Regions from separate parts of the Janthinobacterium sp. JC611 genome, predicted to be linked through region 3. Evidence: predicted binding sites of a transcription regulator. Region 3 holds the regulator's gene; each other region holds the start of a gene.
The links. Region 3 encodes FNR, which switches genes on or off when oxygen is low (the NO sensors DNR and NnrR bind a similar motif). Its sites were predicted from a motif close to TTGATNNNNATCAA; they were not measured.

Region 1: the regulator FNR is predicted to act here: its motif matches at 2,047-2,060, upstream of cqsA (alpha-hydroxyketone-type quorum-sensing autoinducer synthase).
Region 2: the regulator FNR is predicted to act here: its motif matches at 1,558-1,571, upstream of J0O65_RS26540 (universal stress protein).
Region 4: the regulator FNR is predicted to act here: its motif matches at 1,312-1,325, upstream of J0O65_RS00465 (KamA family radical SAM protein).

Annotation. Positions count from the first base shown of each region.
Region 1 covers NZ_JAFLJN010000014.1:372,854-376,140, reverse strand. The annotation lists gene J0O65_RS10955 (GIY-YIG nuclease family protein) at 1-201, shown strand, start outside; gene J0O65_RS10950 (MarR family winged helix-turn-helix transcriptional regulator) at 262-726, shown strand; gene cqsA (alpha-hydroxyketone-type quorum-sensing autoinducer synthase) at 736-1,980, opposite strand; gene J0O65_RS10940 (sensor histidine kinase) at 2,143-3,287, shown strand, end outside.
Region 2 covers NZ_JAFLJN010000081.1:250,194-253,480, forward strand. The annotation lists gene J0O65_RS26535 (response regulator) at 227-871, opposite strand; gene J0O65_RS26540 (universal stress protein) at 1,009-1,476, opposite strand; gene J0O65_RS26545 (protein phosphatase CheZ) at 1,944-2,804, shown strand; gene J0O65_RS26550 (chemotaxis protein CheA) at 2,804-3,287, shown strand, end outside.
Region 3 covers NZ_JAFLJN010000085.1:65,805-69,091, forward strand. The annotation lists gene ccoG (cytochrome c oxidase accessory protein CcoG) at 1-512, shown strand, start outside; gene J0O65_RS27070 (FixH family protein) at 615-1,139, shown strand; gene fnr (fumarate/nitrate reduction transcriptional regulator Fnr) at 1,277-2,035, opposite strand; gene J0O65_RS27080 (response regulator) at 2,274-3,287, shown strand, end outside.
Region 4 covers NZ_JAFLJN010000001.1:110,863-114,149, forward strand. The annotation lists gene J0O65_RS00465 (KamA family radical SAM protein) at 1-1,171, opposite strand, end outside; gene J0O65_RS00470 (cache domain-containing protein) at 1,454-1,912, shown strand; gene J0O65_RS00475 (methyl-accepting chemotaxis protein) at 1,979-3,287, shown strand, end outside.

The DNA.
Region 1 (3,287 bases), on a different contig from region 3:
TTCGAACTCGCGCTGGGCACGCACCGCAATGTGCGCCTGCTGGCAGACTGGCGGCGCGATGGCGCGGCGGCCTTCCGCCTGGCCATCATCGATACCGTCAAGCTGCCGGACGATCCCGCCTTCGATGCGCAGGCCGAGCTCGACGCCCTGCTGGCCCTGCACCGTGAGCAGGCGCTGGCGCAGGGCCAGCTCCTGTATTGAGCGCGCATGCTTTACACTTGCGCACTCAAGCACTTCGCAGCGAATTGAAAGGACCTCATGATGGATCACCCTCCCCCGTCGCCGGACGGCGCCGGCGCGCTGGATTTCTGCCTGCGCCTGGCGCGCGCCCAAGCCGTGCTGGTGCGCCGCTTCGACAGCATCCTGGGCAATCTGCACGGCCTGAGCTTTTCCGACTACCAATTGCTGTACCACCTGCAGCGCGCCCCGGGCGGCCGCCTGCGCCGCATCGACCTGGCCGAGCGCCTGGCGCTGACGGCGTCCGGCATCACGCGCTCGCTGATGCCGCTGGAAAAGATCGGCCTCGTGGCGCGCCAGGCCGATGCGCGCGATGCCCGCGTCGGCTATGCCGCCATCACCGGGGCGGGACTCGCCCTGCTGGCCCACGCCGATGCGACGGCGCAGGCGCTGGCGCAAGAATTGCTGGGCAGCGCCAGCGCAGAGCAGCTGGCGCCCCTGTCACTGCTGCTGGGCGGCATCGCCGGCAGCCCGCCCGCCAACGGCTGATCCCTCCCCCTACACAAGCGCCAGCTTGCGCAGGCGCCGCGTCGACGGCCAGCGCGCCATGCCCGTCTCGTCGCGGATGGCCGCGCAGGCGGCCAGCAGGCGCGCGCATTCGTCTTCGCGCAAGCCCGCATTCAGCGTCAGGCGCACCAGCGCGCGGTTCTTCGGCGTGGCCGGCGCGCAGAACACGGCGCCGTAGATGCCGTGCCGCTCCAGCGCCTTGCGCAGGATCAAGGTATCGGGCTCGCTGCCCGCTTCCAGCGCGATGATCTGCTCCGTGCCGTCGCTGACGTTGTAGCCGAGATCCATCAGCCCCTGGCGCAGCCGCACGCTGTGGCGGCGCAGGGCGGCGCGGCGGGCATCCGCGGCGCGGATGAAGTCGAGCGCCGCGTCGAACCACGCCAGCTCGTGCTCCAGCAGGCAGGAACTGAAAATGGCGGGCCGCGAGGCGGACAGGAAATAACCCTTGAAACGGGCGCAACAGGTGATCAGCCCGGCCCGGCCCGCAAAGGCCTTGGCCAGCGAGGCCGTGCGGAAATGCACGCGCCCGGCCAGGCCCAGTTCCACCACCAGGCCCGCGCCCTGCGGGCCGTGCGTGCCCAGCGAGTGCGACTCGTCGACGATCAGCATGCTGCCGCTGCGCTCGGCGATTTCCACCATCTGCAGCAGGGGCGCCACGCTGCCATTGGTGCTGTACAGCGCATCGACGACGATGATGCCAGGGCCATGCTTGTCGAGCTGGCGCTGCAGGTGGGCGCCGTCGTTGTGCAGGAAGGCGACGGGCGCGGCCTGCGCCGACTGCACGCCTTCCCACAGCGAGGCGTGCGCCTGCATGTCCAGGTAGACGGGGATGCCGGGGCCGGCCAGGCTTTGCAGCAAGCCCACGTTGGCGGCCCAGCCCGACTGCGCCAGCACGCAGGCCTCGCTGCCGAGATAGTCCGCGAATTTGTGTTCGAGGCGGTGCTGGCGGCTGCCTTCCTGCAGGAACACGGACGACATCAGCATGGCGCCGCCTCCCTGCAGGACGCGGGCCTGGGCCGCCAGCAAGGCCGGCTCGCCGGCGATGTTCAGGTAATCATTGCCTGCCAGCATGACCGCACTGGCCGGCACAGCCTGCCATTCGTGCAAGTGCTCGCCGCCGAGCAGCTTGCCGATGCGCTCGACGTAATGTTCATCCATGCGCGCGCGCACGAAGGCGGGCAGCTGCTGTTCGGCGGAGATGGCAGGCGATGGCAGGGGAAAAGTGGCGTTCGGCATAAGGGCTCCTGATTGGTTGCGGGGGTAACTACCGCGTCCAACATGCGCGAGCCATTCGGCAAGAGATTGATCCATCTCAACAGTTACGGCGATATGCATCTTTTGTGGCAGGAACCCGCCGATCATGTTGCATTGATACGCCTCAACGAAGTGTCCCCCATCATGAAGCATGTGCGGTCCCCTTCCGACAAACGCTGGCAAGGCAGGCTGCTCCAGCCTTTCCTGCATTTCCACGACGCCATCGAACACATGCCGATACGCCGTACCCAGGTGCGCACGCTGGCCGTCATCGGCGCGCTGGGCATGCCCCTGTACTATGCGCTGTGGCAGCACGTCTTTCCGCAGGAATATGAGTCGCCCCTGCTGCGCGCCGTGGCGGCGCTGCTGTTCCTGCCCGCGCTGTGGCCGGGACGCTTCCGCAATACCTGGTTCAGCGTGTACCTGCTGCTGGGGCTGACGTTCGAGCTGCCCTTCTTCTTCACGTATATGTTCCTGATGAACCACGCCTCGGCCCTGTGGGTGCATTCGCTGCTGGTGGCCCTGATCGTGCTGTTCCATTTCGATACGCGCATCGCCATGCTGGCCTACCTGAGCGGCACCGTGCTGGCCTGCCTGGCCTTTGCCGTGCGCGGCGACCCGGCCTACCTGCTCAGCCGCGACGTCTTGCAGCAATTGCCCGTGCACTGGTTCACGATTGCCGTCCTGTCCGTCGTCAAGGTGGGCCGCCACGTGGGCGCGCAGGAAAAGCTGGCGGGCCTGGCGGCCGGCCTGGGCAGCGTGGCGCACGAATTGCGCACGCCCCTCGTCAGCGTCGAGGCGAACGTACGGGGCCTGCAGCGCTGGCTGCAGCGGGGCCTGCCGCCCGGCGCGCCAGGCCAGCCGCCGGACGCGGCCAGCCAGGAAGCGCTGGCGCGCATCCAGTTCGAGGTGCGCCACATGCACCACATGATCGACCTGTTCCTGCTCAGCGCCACGGCCGTCAACCGCAAGCTCGAAGCGATCGAGAGCGTGGCCATGCAGGACAGCGTCGCCGCCGCCCTGCGCCGCTACCCGTTTACCAGCACGGCGCAGCGCGACATCGTCAAGGTCGACGTGCGGGCCGACTTCACCTTCCACGGGCAATCCGAGCTGTGCGCGGCGATCCTGCTGAACCTGCTGCGCAACGCCCTGAAAGGCATCCAGCGGGCCAGCAAGGGCCGCGTACGCATCATCATCGATGGCGCGCGGCCCGCACCGCGCCTGCTGTTCATCGATACGGGCTGCGGCATCGCGGCCAGCCGCCTGCCGCTGATCTTCGACCGCTTCTA
Region 2 (3,287 bases), on a different contig from region 3:
AGGGCGGCGGGCGGGTAAGGGGCGGCGCGCGTCCAGGCAGGTAAAGCTCAATTCGCTGACGACTTGCTGTGTGATGAAATAACTTCCCAGCAACTTGATTACTGGTTTCAGTATGCCAACAACCGTATGCAATTAATATCAGCAGTGGCTGAATATGGCAGTAGGAGCTGTGGTGGATGAAGTAGGATTGTTCCTACAGTCGACGCGCGGGCGCGCGCCGCCGTATTTAGGTCTTGAAGGGGGAGAGCAGGCGGTGCGCCACGGCATACTGGACCATTTCCGACAAGGAGCTCATGCCCATCTTTTGCATGATGCGCGTCTTGTGCGTACTCACCGTTTTGACGCTCAGGTGCAGATTGTTGGCAATTTCCGTGATCGACTTGCCTGCCACCAGCAGGGAAAAGACTTCGAATTCACGGTCTGACAACTGTTTATGCAGCAAGCTTTCGTTCGGCATCATGATGTTGAGCACGAGTTGCTCGGCCACCTCGGCGCTGATGTAGGGACGTCCCGACGCCACCTTGTGGATGGCGCCCACGAGCTGGGTGCCCGCGCTTTCCTTGGTCAGATAGCCTTGCGCGCCGGCGCGGATGGCGCGCACCGCATATTGCTCTTCCTCGTGCATGGTGAGGATCAGGATGGACAGCTTGGGCGCCTCGCTGCGGATTTGCCGGATCAGGTCAACGCCGCTGCGGCCCGGCATGGACAGGTCGAGCAGCAGCAGGTCGAAGCCGCCCTGACGCACATGGTTGAGTACTTCAAAACCGTCGATGGCTTCACCCACGATGTCGATATCCGGCGCGCCGTCAAGGATGCGCTTCAATCCTTCGCGCATGATGGTGTGGTCGTCGGCAATCACAATACGTATCATAGGCAGGCAATCTGGGCAGTCCGTGACCGGACAATCAAATGTTAAGAAACGAGAAACGTTGTCATTTTAACCGAAGCGGCCGCACTATGCCTTTTTTTGATGCGCCAGCAATGGCGGCCCCGTGGCCATGTGACCTCCTATTTTGCTGGAGGTTCCTTGATCAGCCTATGCACGAGCACGGGCAATTTGGAGTGCGACAGCACCTTGTTGGTCACGCTGCCCAGCAGCAACTGACCCCAGCCGCTGCGGCCGTGCGAACCCATGAAAATCAGGTCGCATTGCTGCAATTGCGCCACTTCCACGATTTTCAGGGCGGGGCTGTCGGAAAAGGCCGTCAAGCCCGTCGCTTGCAGGCCCCGCTTGGCGGCCGCGTCGAGGATGGGCTGCCAGTGGTCGGCGCCCGCCTTGCGCATGGCGATGCGGTATTCCTCTTCGCTGGGATAGCTTGGCGGAATGATTTCGATGTAGACCGGGTACTGGTACTCGGGCGCCACGTACACGGCAAGGATGTCGGCGTGCATCTGTTCGGCAAAGGCAACGCCGGCACAGGCTGTCAAGTTGGAGACGGTGGAGCCGTCCGTGGCGATCAGAATTTTCTTATACATGGCAGGTCCTTTGGCAGTGACTCAGCGCGCGCAACGCCTCTTATTGTAGTCGTGGCGGCAGCATTGTATTCATGTAAAGACTTGATAATTATCAATACTATTGCACCTTCAGTATAGACAACATTGGCAGAAAGATCGTGTTTTAGCTGCAATGACGTCCTTGCGGTGCTGTTGCGCAGGCGCCCGGGTGCGGGATTTCTCGTGCGCCGCGTGGTCTTGCACGCACGCCAATGGTAGTATTTCAAAATACAACAGCAGGAACACTTATTTCCTGGTGGAAAAGCTCTGGTGGGCCTGCTTTGCACCAGGAAGCGCGTTTTGAGATTTACCAACAGGGCGGCGCCCTGCTACACTCGCACCATCGCAGCGGTATTGCCTCAAATCATCTTAATCGAGAAATTGTGGGTATCAGTCTGTAAAACGCACAGTTCAGGCGGAATTTTGACAAATTATGGAGAAGCAGGGATATGACCAACGCCGCTGATGATTTCGATGCATTATTCGATGAAGTATCCGCGCAAAGCGCGGCCGTAGCCACGCCGGCGCCGGCCGCCGCGCCCGCTCCCGCCGTGATCGCGGATGACGATTTTGACGCGCTGTTCGACTCCGTGTCGGCCAGCGCCGCCGTGCCGGCCGCCGTGGCGCCGCCGGTGGCTGTCGAGCCCGCCGCGCCGCAGGCGCCGCCTGCCGCCGACGCGCCTGGCGAAGCAGCCGACCCTGTCGACCAGTCCGACAAGCCGATGTTCGAACGCCTGGGCGGCATCGTGCGCCTGCTGCACGATTCGCTGCGCGAACTGGGCTACGACAAGGCCTTGACGGAAGCGTCGTCGCAGATCGTCGACGCCCAGGATCGCCTGGAATATGTCGCCACCCTGACGGAACAGGCCGCCAACAAGGTTCTCAATACGCTCGACGAAGGCATGCCGGCGCAAGACGTGCTGTCGAAGAAGGCCAAGGACATGGACGTCCGCTGGACGGACCTGTTCGACGGCAAGCTGAGCCTGGAAGAATTCAAGGCCCTGGCCGGCGATTCGCGCCAGTTCGCGCAAGCCGTTGCCGAAGCGACGGAGGCGGAGAAAGCGCGCTTGCTGGAAATCATGATGGCGCAGGACTTCCAGGACATCACGGGCCAGCTGATCAAAAAAGTGGTCAACATCACCAAGACGGTGGAAAACGAGCTGGCCCAACTGCTGCGCGACAACGCGCCGGCCGAAGTGCGCGAAAAACTGGCGCAAAAGCCGGTGCCGCTGATGCAGGGCCCGTCCGTGCCGTCGGTGGCGCTGGACCAGGATAATGTAGACGACCTTCTTGCGGATTTGGGATTCTAATGGACGATATGCTCAAGGATTTCGTCGTTGAGGCGATGGATCTTGCGGTTAATGTTGAAGAGCACTTATTACGCCTCGAGCGTGATCCTGACAACAAGGAAACACTAAATGCCGTGTTTCGTTCTTTCCACACCATCAAGGGTGGCGCCGGCTTCATGGGCCTGCCCGCGCTGGTGGCGGCCTGCCATCTGACGGAAAACCTGTTCGACGCCCTGCGCACGGGCGCCGCGCCCGTGACGCCGATCGCCATCGAGGCGGCGCTGCAGGCGTCCGGTTTCGTGGCCGACCAGCTGACGGAACTGGCCAATGGCGCCGCGCCGGAAAGCTTGCCGGCCATGCCGGAAGAGCTGGAACACATCCTGACGAACGCCATCGAGGGCAAGGGCATGGATGCGCCCGCGCCGGCCGCCGCCGTGGTGGCGGAAGCGGCCGTGGCCGTTGCCGAGGTGGCCGAAGTTGCCGTGGCGGCGCCTGCCGCCGCCG
Region 3 (3,287 bases):
TGATGGACAAGGTCGAGCGGCCACGGGGACTGATACGCTACAGTACCGACCATGCGATGGAAAACAACTTCAATTCGCAGCAGATACGCCAGCGCGCCATGCGCCCGCGCGTCTTGATCTACACTTCCATCCTGGCCCTGATCATCATCGCCGTATGCACTTCGCTGGCGCTGCGCACGCCCCTGAAAATGGACGTGATCCGCGACCGCGGTTCGATGGGACGCGAAGTGGAAGACGGCATGATCGAAAACGTCTACCGCTTGCAGATCATGAACACCTCGGAGCAAAGCCAGCATTTTAAAATCAGCGCTTCCGGCTTGCCGGGCCTGACCTTGCTGACGCGCGAAGAAGTGACCTTGCAGCCAACGGAAACGCTGGGCTGGCCGATCCGCCTGCGCGTGCCGCACGGCGTGGGCGAGAAGGGGTCGAACAAGATTGCGATCGAATTGCACTCGCTGGACGACCCAGCGCTGCATGTGCGTGAAAGCGCGGTCTTCATCGTGCCGCGTTAACAAGGAAAGGCGGACGGGGACCGGGTGCCCTCGCCGCCGCCACGAAGTTGCAGGAAGGCCGGTCCCCGCATGGGGACTGGCTGATTAAACAGGAGAAATAGCATGTCCGACAGTCTGAAACTGCAAGCGCCCGTTGCACCGTGGTACAAGCATCGCTGGCCATGGCTGCTGATGATCGGCCCCGGCCTGTCCGTGGTCGTCGGCAGCTTCATGGGCTATATCGCGTTTACGCAGCCCGATGCGCTGGTGGTGGGCGATTATTACAAGCAGGGCAAGGCGATCAACCAGGATTTGAAGCGCGACACGGTCGCCAGCGACCTGGCGATGGATACCAGCCTGTCGTACGACGTGGCGTCGGCGCGCCTCAGTGGTTCCGTGCACAGCTTCGGCAAGGCTTACCAGGGGCCTTTGCAGCTGCACCTGGCGCATGCGACGTTACCGGAAAAGGATATCAAGCTGCTGGTGCAACCCGATGCGGCCGGCAATTTTTCCGTCGCGCTGCCGATGCTCGAGCGCAGCCGCTGGCAAGTGCTGGTGGAAAACGACAAACGCGAGTGGCGCCTGTCCGGCATCTGGACCTGGCCGCTGCAACGCAGCATCGCGCTGCATGCGGATGAAGAACTGTAACGTACAGTGCCGGGAAAACCGTAGCGAGCGGCCGTGATTTGTGGTTGAGAAGCGCAGCTGTGCTATGCACGGGGGCGCCGAGCCAGCGAGCATCGCAGACCGCAAAGCGCGACGCGCAGTAGGTTTTGACGGTGCTGTTACTTGCAGGTGTCCGTGCCGGCCGTTATGGCTTTCAACTTGGCCGGCTGCAGGATCTCGATCTCGCGGTTGGAGACGCGCAGCCAGCCTTCCTTCTTGAACTTGGACAGCAGGCGGCTGACGCTCTCGATGGTCAGGCCCAGGTAGTTGCCGATTTCCTCGCGCGACATGCGCAGCTGGAATTTGCTGCCCGAATAGCCGCGCGCCTCGTAGCGCGACGCCAGGTTGACGATGAAGGCGGCAAAACGCTGCGTCGCCTGCATATTGCCCAGCAACAGCATCACGCTTTGCTCGCGCGTGATTTCCTGGCTCATCATGCGGTGGAAATGGCGCAGCAGGGTCGGCATATTGCCCAGCAATTGTTCCAGGCTGGAAAACGGAATTTCACACACTTCGCTGTCTTCCAGCGCCACCGCGTTACAGTGGTGACGGTCGGCGCTGATGGCGTCCATGCCCAGCAATTCGCCCGCCATCTGGAAACCCGTCACCTGCTCCTCGCCACCCGGATTGATCTGGTAGGTCTTGAAGTGGCCCAGGCGGATCGCGTACAGGTTCTGGAACGGGTCGCCGATGCGGAACAGCGAGGCGCCGCGCGCGATCTTGCGACGACGGCCGATGATCTGGTCCAGCCTGTCCATATCGCCCATATCGAGGCCCATCGGCAGGCACAATTGATGCATGCTGCAGGTCGAGCATCGCGCACGCAACGCTTCCACGTTCACTGTGGGCAAGGTGGGAGTGAGTAGCGCTTCAGTCATGTCGGTACCTTTTAGAAAATGCAACAACGAGTTTACTGCATACACGGTTGCCGTGTGCCAATTTCACCGCAATTTCGCTGAAAAACGATCTCCAGCCTTTAATTATATGGCAACATCGTCAAAAGCCCAGGCGGGGAAGGCCATTTGCGTGGCGATGCTTGCCAAGTTGATGTATTGATAGGAAAATTCCTAACAGCATTATCTGCCGCCTGTGCCGCACGGTACTGAAAAGGAAATCATGAAGCCTCTCGGCATTAAAGCAAAAGTCGCGCTGGCCACCAGCCTGACCTCGATCGCCATGATCGCGCTGGTCACCATGATCCAGGTGCGGCACATGCGCGACGACTTCACCCGCGTATTGCTGAGCCAACAGGCGTCCCTGATCACCCGCACCGCTGCCGAGCTCGACGACAAGCTGGGCATGCTGCTGCAGATCGTCGCCCTGACGGCGAAACAGCAGCCGCCGGAGCTGATCGCCCAGCCGGACAAGCTGCGCGAATACTATGCGCGCCGCTCGATGCTGGTGCTGTTCGACGACGTGCTGGTGCTCGACGCGCAAGGCGCCATCGTGGCCGACATGCCGAAGGTGGCGGGGCGCGCCGGCATCAACGTCGCCGAGCGCGAGTACTTCCAGGCCGTGCTGCGCACGCGCCAGCCCATGATCACCGAACCGATGCTGGGCAAGTCCAGCGGCATGCCCATCGTGCAGATGGTCGCGCCCGTGCTGGCCGCCGACGGCCAGGTGGCCGGCGTCGTGATCGGCGTGCTGCGCCTGTACAAGGACAACCTGCTGGGGCGCCTGCGCTCGGAAAAGATCGGCAAGAGCGGCTATTACTTCATTCTCACGCGCGGCGCCGTGCCGCGCTACGTGCTGCACCCCGATACCAGCCGCTTGCTGCAGCCGCGCCAGCCGAACGCCAACCTGGCCACCACGCAGCTGCTGCAGGACGACGGCGAAGGCAGCATGGTCAGCACCAACAGCCGCGGCATCACGGCCGTCAACAGCTTCAAGCGCCTGAAATCGGTGAACTGGCTGCTGGCCGCCTCGCTGCCCGTCGACGATGCCTTCGAACCGTTCGATGGCGTGCTGTACCGGCTGGTGCTGTGGAGCATCCTCGCCTCGCTGCTGGCCGCCTTTGTACTGGGCTGGGTCACCGTGCGCCTGCTGTCGCCGCTGGTGCGCCTGCGCGATACCCTGCTGGCCCTGCGCACCAGCGGCAGCCGCTTCACCCCCGTGCCGGTGCAGCAGCGC
Region 4 (3,287 bases), on a different contig from region 3:
GTTTTTCGCCATTGATGGTGACGATGCCGTCGATGACGATCTTGCCGGGAAAAGCGCTCATGGAGGGGCCGCGCACCGTCCGCGACAGGCCTGACACCATCTGGTAGGCAGCCTGAAAAATCTCGTGCGCCTTCGCCAGGGACAACTGGAAATAGCCACGCGGCCCTGTGTCCCGTTCGACAAACATGTAGTACGGAATCGCTCCCAGGCGCGTGCCCGTCTGCCACAGTTCCGCCCAGCTTGCCGGATCTTCGTTGATGTGGCGAATCAGCGGCCCCTGTATGCGCAAGGTGGCGCCCGTGGAGACGATGCGTTTCACGGCTTGCTGGGCGATGTCCTGGCGCAACTCGACGGCATGGCTGTAATGTCCCATCACGGCCAGGTTCTTGCCCGCCTTGACGATGCGCTCGAACAGCCGCATCAAGTCATCCGCACCGCGGTCCGACACGAAGCGCTGCGGCCAATATGCCACCGCCTTGGTGCCGATGCGAATGTTCTGGATGTGCTCCAGGCCCGGCGCCAGCAGCGGCTCCAGGTAGCCGGCCAGTTGCCGCGTATTCATGATCATCGGGTCGCCGCCCGTGATCAGTACGTCCGTCACTTCCGGATGCAGTTTCAGGTAGGCGACCAGCTCATGCGACTCGTGCGCATCGAACTTCATGTCATCCATGCCGACGAACTGGGGCCAGCGGAAACAGAAGGTGCAATACGCGTGGCACGTCTGGCCCGCGCTGGGAAAAAACAGCACCGTCTGCGCATATTTATGCTGCAGGCCGCGCACGGGCGCGTCGTTGACCCGGGGCACGTTGTGCGTCATCTGGCCGGCCGGATGGGGATTCATGCCCAGCCGCAAGCCATGCACATAGGCGTCGATGGCGGCCTTATCGCGCTGCACCAGCACCAGCTCGCGCAGGTGCGCGTACTGCTCGGGCGGCAGCATGTCGCGGTGGGGAAAGACGAGGCGATAGATGGGATCGTCGGGGATGTTGCTCCAGTCGATCAACTGATCGAGCACATAGGCATTGGTACGAAACGGCAAGACATGCGAGACCACTTGCACGGCTTCGCGCTGCTCTTCCGGCAACCATTCCCACTGCCGCGCCTGTTGAATCGTTTGCCGCGTGTACGGCTTGAACTTGGGTGAAGACGGCTCGGTAATGAGTGCGGACACGATCGGCTCCTTGCCTGTAAATAGCGATAACTTTCATGAAATAAGCCCTATACCAGCCAATTCCAGCCTCTTCCTCCCCCATGCCACATCGCCTCGGCATGCTGTGAAAGTCATCATAGTTCTTGCCATTCAGAACCAAATTGCTACATATCAACAAGCCGTCGATACGTTGCACGCTGCCTACAAGCAACACCTTAGTTTGTGCCATCGCAATTTGAGGAAAGCGCCGGCGACGTAAATTACGACTTGGCAACATATCCCTCGATATCACAAGGAGCTTTCATGAAACGCTTATTCACGGGTAGCCTGCTGTGCCTGGCATTTGTCGGCGGCAGCGTCAATGCCGCGGTCGAACCAACGGAAAAAGACGCCATTGCCATGGCCGAACGGGGCGCCGCCTTCATGAAGGCGCATGGCAAAGAAGAAATGATGAAGAGGATTACGGCGAAAGACCCGGACTTCGTGCAGGGCTCGCTGTATGTGGACATGCGCGACATCAAGACGGGCATCGTGCTGGCCCACCCCATCAATCCTTCCATCGTGGGCAAGGATTTGACGGATGTGCCCGATGCGAATGGCAAGAAATATCGCCGTGAAATCATTGAATTGGCGCAAAAGCAGGGCAAGGGTTGGGTCGACTATCAGTACAAGAACCCCACCAGCGGCAAGATCGAGCCGAAGACCACCTACATCCTGCGCGTCAACGATGTGGTGCTGGAAGCGGGGATCTACAAAAAATAAGCCAGGGGCGGCGCGCGCACGCGACGCGCCGCCTGCGCTTGGAACAGCCATCGCCGGGAGTCAAGCATGCTCAATCAATTACGCATCGGACCAAAATTATTGCTGGCGCCCACCCTGGTCTTGCTGCTGCTGATACTCAGCTCGAGCGGTGCCTGGTATGGCATGGTGCGGCAAAATGCCTCGCTGGAAAACATGGTGCGGGTGCGCATCACGCATCTGAAGGCAGCCGCCGACGTACTGGGCGAGGCCAGGCAAGTGCATGGCAATATGTACCAGTTGCTGTCGTGGACGAATGGCAGCTTCGCCAAGGCCCGCCTCGACGCACTGGAACAACAGATCAAGGCACGCCACGCGGCCATCGGCAGCCAGCTGGCCACCTTGCGTTCCACGGCCACGGGCGCCGAGCGCAGCCTGGTCGATGCAGCCATCACGGCACTGGCCGGCTATCGCAAGGCGGTGCTGGAAACCATGGAAATGGCGCAGATGGACCAGTCGATCGCCACCAATTCCATGCTCAAGGCGGAAACGCAATTCGGCCAGTTCAATACGCAACTGGCGCAACTGTCCGCGCTGGAGACGACGCTCAGCAGCCAGGCCCATGCGACGGCCAGCGCCGAATTTCGCCGCCTGGGCTGGAGCCTGTTGCTGACGGTGCTGCTATCGATCCTCGTTTCCATCGTGGTGACCATGCTGGTGCGGCGCGCCATGCTGGTGGAAATCCGCGGCATCGCCGACGCCGTGCAAGACTTGGCAGCGGGCAAGCTGATGGCCGGCGCGCCCAAGCAGGGCAACGACGAGATCGCCGCCACGTCGCGCGTGCTGGACCAGACCATTGCCCATCTGAACCAGACCTTGCGCACCATCATGGGCGCCGTGCAATCGATCGACACGGCCTCGCACGAAATAGCCACCGGCAATCTGGATTTATCGGCGCGCACGGAAATGCAAGCCAGTTCGCTGGAAGAAACGTCGAGCGCCATGGAAGCGCTGACGCAAGCCGTCAATGACAACGCCGACAACGCCCAGCTGGCCTGCGAACTGGCGGGGCAAGCCTCGACCCTGGCCGTGCAAGGGGGCGTGTCGATGCAGCAGGCGGTGACGACGATGGCGACCATACGCGCCAATTCGCGCCAGATCGTGGATATTATCGGCGTGATCGACGGTATTTCCTTCCAGACCAACATCCTCGCGCTGAACGCGGCGGTGGAAGCGGCGCGCGCGGGAGAACAGGGCCGCGGCTTTGCCGTGGTGGCGTCCGAAGTGCGCACCCTGGCGCAGCGCTCGGCGCAGGCCGCCAAGGAAATCAAGACCCTGATCGCCACCTCCGTGACCACCATCGATGGCGGCAGCGTGGCCGTGCAGCAGGCGGGCGACA